One region of the Micromonospora sp. WMMA1949 genome, then DNA from elsewhere that is predicted to be linked to it. Evidence: riboswitches for the same ligand, from Rfam matches in the RefSeq annotation. Region 1 holds a riboswitch; the other holds the start of a gene.

Evidence for each region. Region 1 has a riboswitch for cyclic di-AMP ahead of O7607_RS02725 (C39 family peptidase). Riboswitches for the same ligand answer to the same signal wherever they lie in the genome.
Region 2: linked by a shared signal. The riboswitch ahead of O7607_RS19890 (coiled-coil domain-containing protein) and the one ahead of O7607_RS02725 (C39 family peptidase) in region 1 are both predicted to bind cyclic di-AMP.

The regions. Positions count from the first base shown of each region.
Region 1 covers NZ_JAPZBG010000001.1:634,018-638,127, forward strand. The annotation lists gene O7607_RS02720 (alpha/beta fold hydrolase) at 1-140, opposite strand, end outside; gene O7607_RS02725 (C39 family peptidase) at 322-1,176, opposite strand; cyclic di-AMP (ydaO/yuaA leader) riboswitch at 1,370-1,512, opposite strand; gene O7607_RS02730 (hypothetical protein) at 1,822-2,583, opposite strand; gene O7607_RS02735 (hypothetical protein) at 2,721-3,065, opposite strand; gene O7607_RS02740 (acyltransferase family protein) at 3,146-4,110, opposite strand, start outside.
Region 2 covers NZ_JAPZBG010000001.1:4,195,054-4,199,163, forward strand. The annotation lists gene O7607_RS19885 (SRPBCC family protein) at 1-438, shown strand, start outside; gene O7607_RS19890 (coiled-coil domain-containing protein) at 463-1,542, opposite strand; cyclic di-AMP (ydaO/yuaA leader) riboswitch at 1,547-1,677, opposite strand; gene O7607_RS19895 (cation diffusion facilitator family transporter) at 1,821-2,735, opposite strand; gene O7607_RS19900 (HelD family protein) at 2,830-4,110, opposite strand, start outside.

The sequences.
Region 1 (4,110 bases):
CCGTGACCGGCGAGGTCGGGGGCGAGCCAGCGGCCGGGCCAGCGGCGCTCCAGCAGCGGCGCCCAGGGCAGCCACACCTCGCCGGTGGCACCCATGCCGTGCAGGAGAATCAGGTGCCGCTTCCCCGTCGTATCGCCCATTGGCGCAGTCTGCCACCGCCCGCCCCGCACACGCGAGACCGAACCCGCCGCCCCCGGCCCCCACCAGCCCGTCGATCTTGCGGTTTCGGCCCCCGGGATGCCCGGCTCACCCGTTATGCCGGGGCCACAACTGCAAGATCAGCGGGGCGAGGTGAGGCGGGGCCGGGGTGGGGTGGGACGGTCAGGCGGAGTAGCCGCGGCTGGCGATCCAGTGCGCCAGGTCGATCGTGGTGAGCCAGTACGAGGGCAGGGACGGGTCGGCCGAGTCGGCGATCCGTACGGTCCGGCCGTCGTCCTTGTAGCCGACCACGGCGACGTAGTGGCCGCCCGGGAACGAGTGCCAGCCGCCGTTGGTGTCGGTGGCGGTACCGGCGACGTTCGCGACGACCGCGCGGCCGTTGCTGATCGCCTCGACGACGTCGGCCTGGAGCCGGTCCATCTGGGCCGGGGTGGCGGTGCCGGGAATCATGCGGGTCCGGTACGGGTTGCCCTTGACCTGCTGGTTGAGCACCCGGGTGGTGTCCTCGGCGGAGTTGGTGCCCATCTCGGTGGTGCCGAGCGGGCCGGCGAGCGCGTCCTGGCTGCGCTCGATGCCGGCGGCGCTGAGCGCGTTGCGCACGGCGGCCGGGCCGCAGTAGAAGTAGTTGATCTGCGCCTGGTAGTCGTAGTCGAGCGACTTGCTCGACGGCGGCTTCGGCTTGGCCTTCCGGGTGAGGTCCGGGTCCGCCGCCGCCTTGGCCGACGGGGAGGCGCTCGCCGACGCGCTGGGCGCGGCCGAGGCGCTGGGCGACGCCGGCGGTACGGCGATGCGGGCCTCGCCGCGGCTGGCGGGCTGCTCGCCGAGGCGGGCGGCGCCGAGATCGGCGACCGCCGCGGTGTTCTCCTGGACCGGGGCGTCGTCACCGGCGGCGGCGACGGTGCCGGCACCGGCGGCCAGCACGAGCGCGGCGGCCGATCCGGCGATGATCTGGTACGGGCGTTCGGTGACGATCCGTCGCAGCTGACGCTTCAGGTGGTGCTTCACGAAATCCTCCACGGGGCGTGAGCGGCACACGCCGGCCCGGCACGCGGAGGAACTCACACGTGCTGGCGGGGCCGGATGGCCGGGGGATCGGGAACGCCCGTGATGCCGGGCGCCCAGGGGGCGGTTGCCGGTCGCGCGTCAGGCGAGCGCGGGCACCGCGGTGCCGTGGAGGCGGGGGGACGATCGAGGGGTGGGCAAGAGGGGTAACTCCTTCCGTGGCCGCCGACCGGGTTAGCTGACGGATTCGGGCGGGAAGTACGCCCTACCGCGGGCCGTGGGCTCGCGGATTCACCCCGATGGTGCTCATGGGTCCCCGGTTCGTGGAACTCGATTAGGCGGGTCGGTGCGGCGTCGCCGTCGGCGATCGATTACCGCATCGGACGCGCCGACACTACCGGTGGGTATGTCCCATGCCAAGCGCTCCCACCTGCGTAAACGTGATCCGCGGTAACGGATTTCGGAACACCCGGTTACTGACTTCACTCAATGGGACAAGCAGTTTCGACGGCACCTGGCGGCGGAAACCGGACAGACGGCGAGCAGCCGACCGGCAATTGCGCGGCTCGATGACCCGTTCTGCGCCCCGCGCCCGATTCGGCGGCCTGGGTGACCGGGCTCACCACATTGCGGGTAACAATTCGGTCGAGACGGGGCGCCTCAGCCGACCCGGGCCGGGCGCCACCGCGCGTTCCGGGCCGCCGCGGGCACCGGCAGGGCGCTCGTCGTCGTGCTCCGGTACGGCAGGGCGGGCCGCAGGGCCACGGTTGCCGCGTACGCCTCGGCGGCGAGGGTCCGGGCGGCCTCGGCGGCCAGTTCCGCGTCCCGCCAGGCCGTCCGCTCCCGCGCGGCGGCGCGCTCCCATCCGGCCCGGCGCCCGTCCCGAACCGTGCGGGCCAGCACGATCTCCTGCTCGGCCGGGTGCCGGCGCGGATCCCACCCGTTGCGGTGCGCCAGCACGTCGGCGAGCTGACGGGCGGTCAGGTCGCCCCGCCAGTGCGCCGTCATGGCGGCGTGGTGCAGCCAGCGCTCCCGGGCCGCGTACTCACCCGGGGTGCGCGGGGTGCGCGGGGCACCCAGCGCGGCGGCGCCGGCCAGGCGGCGGGCGGCGCTGTCCGCCTCGTCGTACGCGGTCCAGGCCCGGTCCGCCTCGTCCTGCGCGGCCAGCCACCGCTCCCGGCGGCGACGGGCCGTCTGGGCGGCCCCGGCGGCGGCCACCGCCACCTCCTCGGCGTAGCGGACCAGATCGTCGCGGCGGGCGGCATCGGCGTCCGGCTCGGGGGCGGCGTCCGGCTCGGGGTCGCGTTCCGGCCGGGCGACGAGCGCGGCGAGCAGGCCCAGGGCGAGCAGCAGCAGGAAGGACCAGATGGCGGCGGCCTCGGGCACCGCGGTGAGGAAGTGGTACAGGGCGGTCTGCGACATGGTCGGCACCTCACGGGAAGAACCTGGCGGGAGGACCCGCACGACCTCGCCGGGGCGGGCCGGTGGAACGGGCCGCCGGGGCGGGTGCGGGGATGACGTTCGGTGGGTGCGGTGAACGGGCGTGGCCCGGGGGCGGATCAGCGGGCGGGCGGGGCCCGCGGGCCGGCCGGCGCGGCGACCCGGCCGGCCGGGACCGGCTGCGGTGCGGCCGGGTCGACGGCCCGGGGAGCGGGCGCCGGGACACCGGCGGGAAGGGCCTGCCGCTCGGCCGCGCGGTCGGCCTCCGGCCGCGCGGTGGCCGAGGCACCGGCGACGGGGTACGCCGGGACGGCCGCCGCCGGAGCCGGGGCGGCAGCGGCGACACCGGACGGCAGCGTGGCGGCGCCGAACGAACAGGCGACGACCACGGCGAGACTGGCGAGCATCCGGGCGGTCCAGCGCGCCACCCACCACACGGGGCAGGTGAGCGCGATCGGAAGCACGGGTACAAATTACCGCCGAACCCCCACGAACGCACCGCCGCACGGCGTGTCGCGAATCGACCGGCCGAGGGGTGCGCGTGTCAGTCCGGGCGACGCCGCCCGGCGTACTCGATGCCCTCGCCCGGACCGGCGACGGACGTCGCGCCGCCGTCGGCGGCCGGGCCGGCGGCGTCGTCGGCGGCCCGGCGCGGAGCCGGCACCGCCGGCGCGGCGGCCGGCATGCGGGACGCGGCGCGGGCCCGGCGGGACGGGCCGAGCAGGCGCATCATCGGCACCTCCACCCAGCGGTGCAGCGCGGCGGCCAGCGCGAGCGTGACCACCAGGAAGCCGAGGACCGCGAGCGGGCCGCGCCAGCCGGGCAGGCCGCTCCCCCAGTGCCCGGTCAGCCGCAGCACGGTGACCATGACCAGCACGTGCACCAGGTAGAAGGCGAACGACACCTCGCCGAGCCAGACCATGGCGCGGGACCGCCAGGGGGTGGGCCGGCCGCGCACGTCGGCGTCCGCCGCGGCGGCGATGACCAGCAGGTATGCGACCGCGAGCAGCGCCGCCCAGAACTCGGCCGGGATCCACAGCGCGGCGACGACCCAGGTGGTGACGAAGACGCCGGTGGCGACGGTGAGGTTCGGGCCGCGCCAGCGGTGCCGGCGCATCAGCTCGGCGGCGGCCACACCCATCCAGAACTCCAGCGACCGGGTCACCGGGAAGATCTGCGTGAACCACCACCGCTGCTCCTCCGGCACGAGCTGCTGGCCGGGCCACAGCGCCAGGATGAGCAGCGGCGCCGCGACCAGCACGGTCCGCAGCACGCCGGTACGGGCCCGGCGCAGCCACGGCACCACGAGCGGCAGGCACAGGTAGAAGGCCAGCTCGCAGGAGAGCGACCAGCTCACGTTGTTGACGCTGTAGAAGTAGCCGCCCAGCGGGATCCACGCCTGGACCAGGAAGAAGTTGGCGATCGCGGCCCACGGGACGATCGGGTCGGCGAACCAGGCCGCCACCGCCACCGCCGCGACGAACGTCACCACGTGGTTCGGGTAGATCT
Region 2 (4,110 bases), 3.6 Mb from region 1:
AGCTTCAGCTACACCGTGCAGGCCCGGTGCACCCGGGCCGAAGCGGTGGCGCTACTGGGTGACCTGAGTCGCCAGGGCGAGCTGCATCCGCTGATCGTCCGGGTCCGGAAGCTGCCGGCCCGGCCGGGCGCGCTGGCCAGCTACGCGATCACCGACCGGCTGCAACTCGGCCCGATGCACTTCCCGGTCACGTACCAGGCGGACGTGCTGATCGCCGGCGAGGACGAGGTCGTCACCGTGGCGCGTCAGCAACCCGCGACGACGGTCCGCAACCACACCCGCCTGCGCGACGAGCCGGACGGCACGGTACGCATCGACGTGGAGATCACGCTCACCGCACCGGCACCGCTGTTCGGGTACGCGTTCCGCCAGGCCCGGGCGGCTCACCTGGGCCTGGCGGCGCGTCTCGGGGCGACCCTGGAGGGGCGGCCGGCCTGATCCGGCCGCCCCTTCCGGGCGCGCTCAGTACACCGACAGGTGCACGTGGTTGGTGTGGTCGCTGGACGGGTCGCCGTTGCCGCCGCTGTACGACTTCCACCCGCTGCTGGGCAGCCAGATCTGCTTGAACCAGATCACGTAGAGCACGGCGAGCGGGTCGGCGTTGCGCACGAAGTACGCGGCGAGGTTGTTGCCGTACGTCCGGTCACCGCCGCTGGCCACGCCGCCGAAGCCGTTCTTCTGCGCGGCGAAGTCGCAGGCCCGCCCCTTCGGGTGCTCACCCGAGCCGCTGGGCCGGTGGCACGAGACGTACCGGGTGAAGCCCGCCGCCTTTGCCTGTTGCAGCGCGTGCAGTGTGCGCGGGGTGATGCAACCGTTCGCCGGGGTCGGGTCGTTGACGCTGCACGACTCCGACGGCCAGGAGCCGTCCGAGTTGCGCGGCGCCGGCTTCGCGTTCTTGTTGGAGGTGCCCTGGACGCTGCCGCCGCCGCTGGTGCTGCTGCGCGAGGCGCGGTCGTTGGCGACCTCCAGGGCGCGCTCGGCCTGCTCCTTGCGCTTGCCCATCACCGCGACCTGCTTGCGCTGCTCGCGGATCTCCCCGTCGAGCTGGGCACGGGTGCGGGTGGCCTCGTCCCGGGTGGTGATCAGGTCGCGCAGCGTACGGTCCTCGTGCGCGGCGACCTGCTCCAGCGCTGCGGCCCGGTCCATGAAGCCCTCCGGGCTGCTGCTGCCGAGCAGCGCCCCGGCGGTGCCCAGGCGGCCGTTGCGGTACGCCACCGCGGCGATCTCGCCGACCTTGGCGTCGCGGACGGCCAGCTCGGCGCCGACGGTCTTGAGCTGGTCGTTCAGTTGCTTCTGGCGGGTCACCGACCGGTTCAGCGCGGCTTTCGCCTCCAGCCAGCCCTTGCTGGCCGCGTCGAGCTGGGCGCGCAGTTCCGGCGTGCCGCCCTCGTCGTCGCCGCCGGGTGCGGCGGCGAGCAGGCCGGTCGCCGGCGCCGCGGAGGCGGGGGAGACCGGAACGGTCGCGACGCCGAGGGCCAGCGTCGCGACGAGCAGGGCCGCCAACCGGGCGGCCGTCCGTCGTACAGGTGCCACTGGGGGCATTCACACGTCCTTCCGTCAACGCCGACCGGGTTAGCTGACGGGTTCGGGACGGAAGATCCCTACCGCTGACGCGGATGCACCCCACGTACGTGGTTCCCCGGCTCGCCCCTGCGGACGATTAGGCGACGGCCGCCCCACCGGGGCCGGTGGCGCCCGCGGGTGCGGCCGCGACCGAGACTACCGGCGCTGCCCGGGCACGGCTCCGTCGAGCAATGCCACTAGGCGGGGCAAAACCGGCATAAGACTACAGCAGTCACAGTGATTTAAGTCTGTCCTAATCACCACTCGGTCTTTCCGCACACTCCGGCTGACGCTCCGGGCTCGACCTGCAACGTGGCGTGATCGATGGAGAAGTCCTCGTGCAGGGCGGCCCGGGCGGCGGCCAGCACCCCGGCCGGGTCCACGCCCGGGTCGGTGGTCAGGTGCGCCGAGGCCACCTCCATGCCCGAGGTGAGCGTCCAGACGTGCAGGTCGTGCACCTCGGCCACACCCGGCACGGCGGCCAGCCGGTCGTGCACGGCGGTGACCTGGAGGTGTTCCGGCGCGGCCTGCACCAGGATGCGGACCGCGGCCCGGCCGAGCCGCCAGGTGCGCGGCAGGATGAACACGCCGATGCCGACGGCGACGAGCGGGTCGGCCCACCACCAGTCGGTGACCGTGATGATCAACGCGGCGGCGATCACGCCGAGCGAGCCGAGCAGGTCGCCGAGCACCTCCAGGTACGCCCCGCGCAGGTTGATGCTCTCCTTCGACCCGGCGCGCAGCAGTGCGAACGCGACGATGTTGGCGAGCAGGCCGAGCACCGCCACCACGAGCATCGGGCCGGCCAGCACCTCCGGCGGCTCGCCGAACCGGCGTACCGCCTCGATGAGGACGTAGACCGCGACGGCGCCGAGCAGTACGGCGTTGGCGAGGGCGGCGAGCACCTCCAGCCGGTAGAGCCCGAACGTGCGCTGCGGGTCGGTGCCGGCGCGGCGGGTGGCGGAGATCGCGGCGAGCGCCATGCCGATGCCGAGGACGTCGGTGAACATGTGCCCGGCGTCGGAGAGCAGCGCGAGCGATCCGGTCGTGAAGGCGGCCACCGCCTCGACCACCATGAGGGCGGCGAGCAGCGCGAAGGCGGCCCAGAGGCGGCCCCGGTGGCGGTGTGCCGCGTTGGCCACCGCGCCGCTGTGGTCATGACCTGCGCCCACGCCAACACCTTCCCTGCCCCGTACCGGCCAGGCTCAATGTATGTTCACATCGCTATGTATGCAAGTGAACTGTGGGTGGCGCCGACGCGGCCACTCACCCCACCGGATCGAGCGTGGTGAGGCGCTGGGTGGCGCGGGACAGCGCGACGTAGAGCGTGCGTACGCCCGAGCCCGGGTCGGCCCGGATCTCGCTCGGCGCCACCAGCACCACGCCGTCGTACTCCATGCCCTTGGCCTGGAGGCTGGTCACCACCTGGAGGCGGCCCGTGCCGAGCGCGCCCAGCCAGCCGGCCACCTCGTCCCGGCGGGGCACCGGCGTGATCACACCGACGGTGCCCTCCACCTGCGCGAGCAGCGCCTCGGCCGCCTCGACCGTGGCCGCCGGCAGGTCGGCGGCGGGCACCGTACGCTCCACCGGCGGCACGCCCGTGGACCGCACCGCGTCGGGCAGCGGCAGATCCGGGTAAAGGCGGCGGATCTCCGCCGCCGCCACCGCGAAGATCTCCGCCGAGTTGCGGTAGTTGGTGGTCAACTCGTAGCGGTGCCGCTTGCGCCGCCCCAGCGCCTGGTCGCGGGCACGGTCCAGCTCCTGCGGATCGCCCGTCCAGGCCGTCTGCGCCGGGTCACCGACCACCGTCCAGGACGCCAGCCGGCCGCGCCGGCCGATCATCCGCCACTGCATCGGCGAGACGTCCTGCGACTCGTCGACCACCACGTGCGCGTAGTCGCGGTAGTCGGCCGGACGCTCCCGCGCCGCCGCGCGGGCGGCACGCTGCCGGTCGGCGTACGTGCTCAGCTCGCGCACGCCACCGGCGAGCTGGTACGGATCGCGCTTGGGCCGGGCCCGCTGCACCGGCTTGCCGAGCAGCGCGTCCAGCTCGTCCAGCAGCGCGATGTCGGCCACCGTCAGCCCCTCGGTGCCGAGGCTCCGGTACGCGTCGGCGAGCAGCCGGATCTCCGCCGAGGAGAGGACGCCCCCGGCGTAGCGGCGCAGCCGGTCCGGGCGTGCCAGCCAGTCCAGCACGTGCCGTGGGTGCAGCCGGGGCCACCACGCCTTGAGGAACTCCCGGAACTCCGGCCGCTCGATGATCTCGTCCTCGAACGCGGGCTGCTCCGGCAGCCGGCCCACCCGCAGCGTGCGGGCCTGGGCGTAGAGCGCGGCCAGGACGGCGTCGAACGCCGCCCGGCGTACCTCGTTGCGGCGCGCCCCACGGGCGAGCGTCCGGTCCCGGATCGCGTCCAGCGCGGGGCGTTCCAGGCGCAGCAGCTCACCCCGGTACAGCAGGCGCAACTCGGCCGGGGAGTCCGGCACCGCGTCGCGGACCGCGCGTTCCAGCACCCGGCGCATCCGCAGCGATCCCTTCACCGCCGCCAC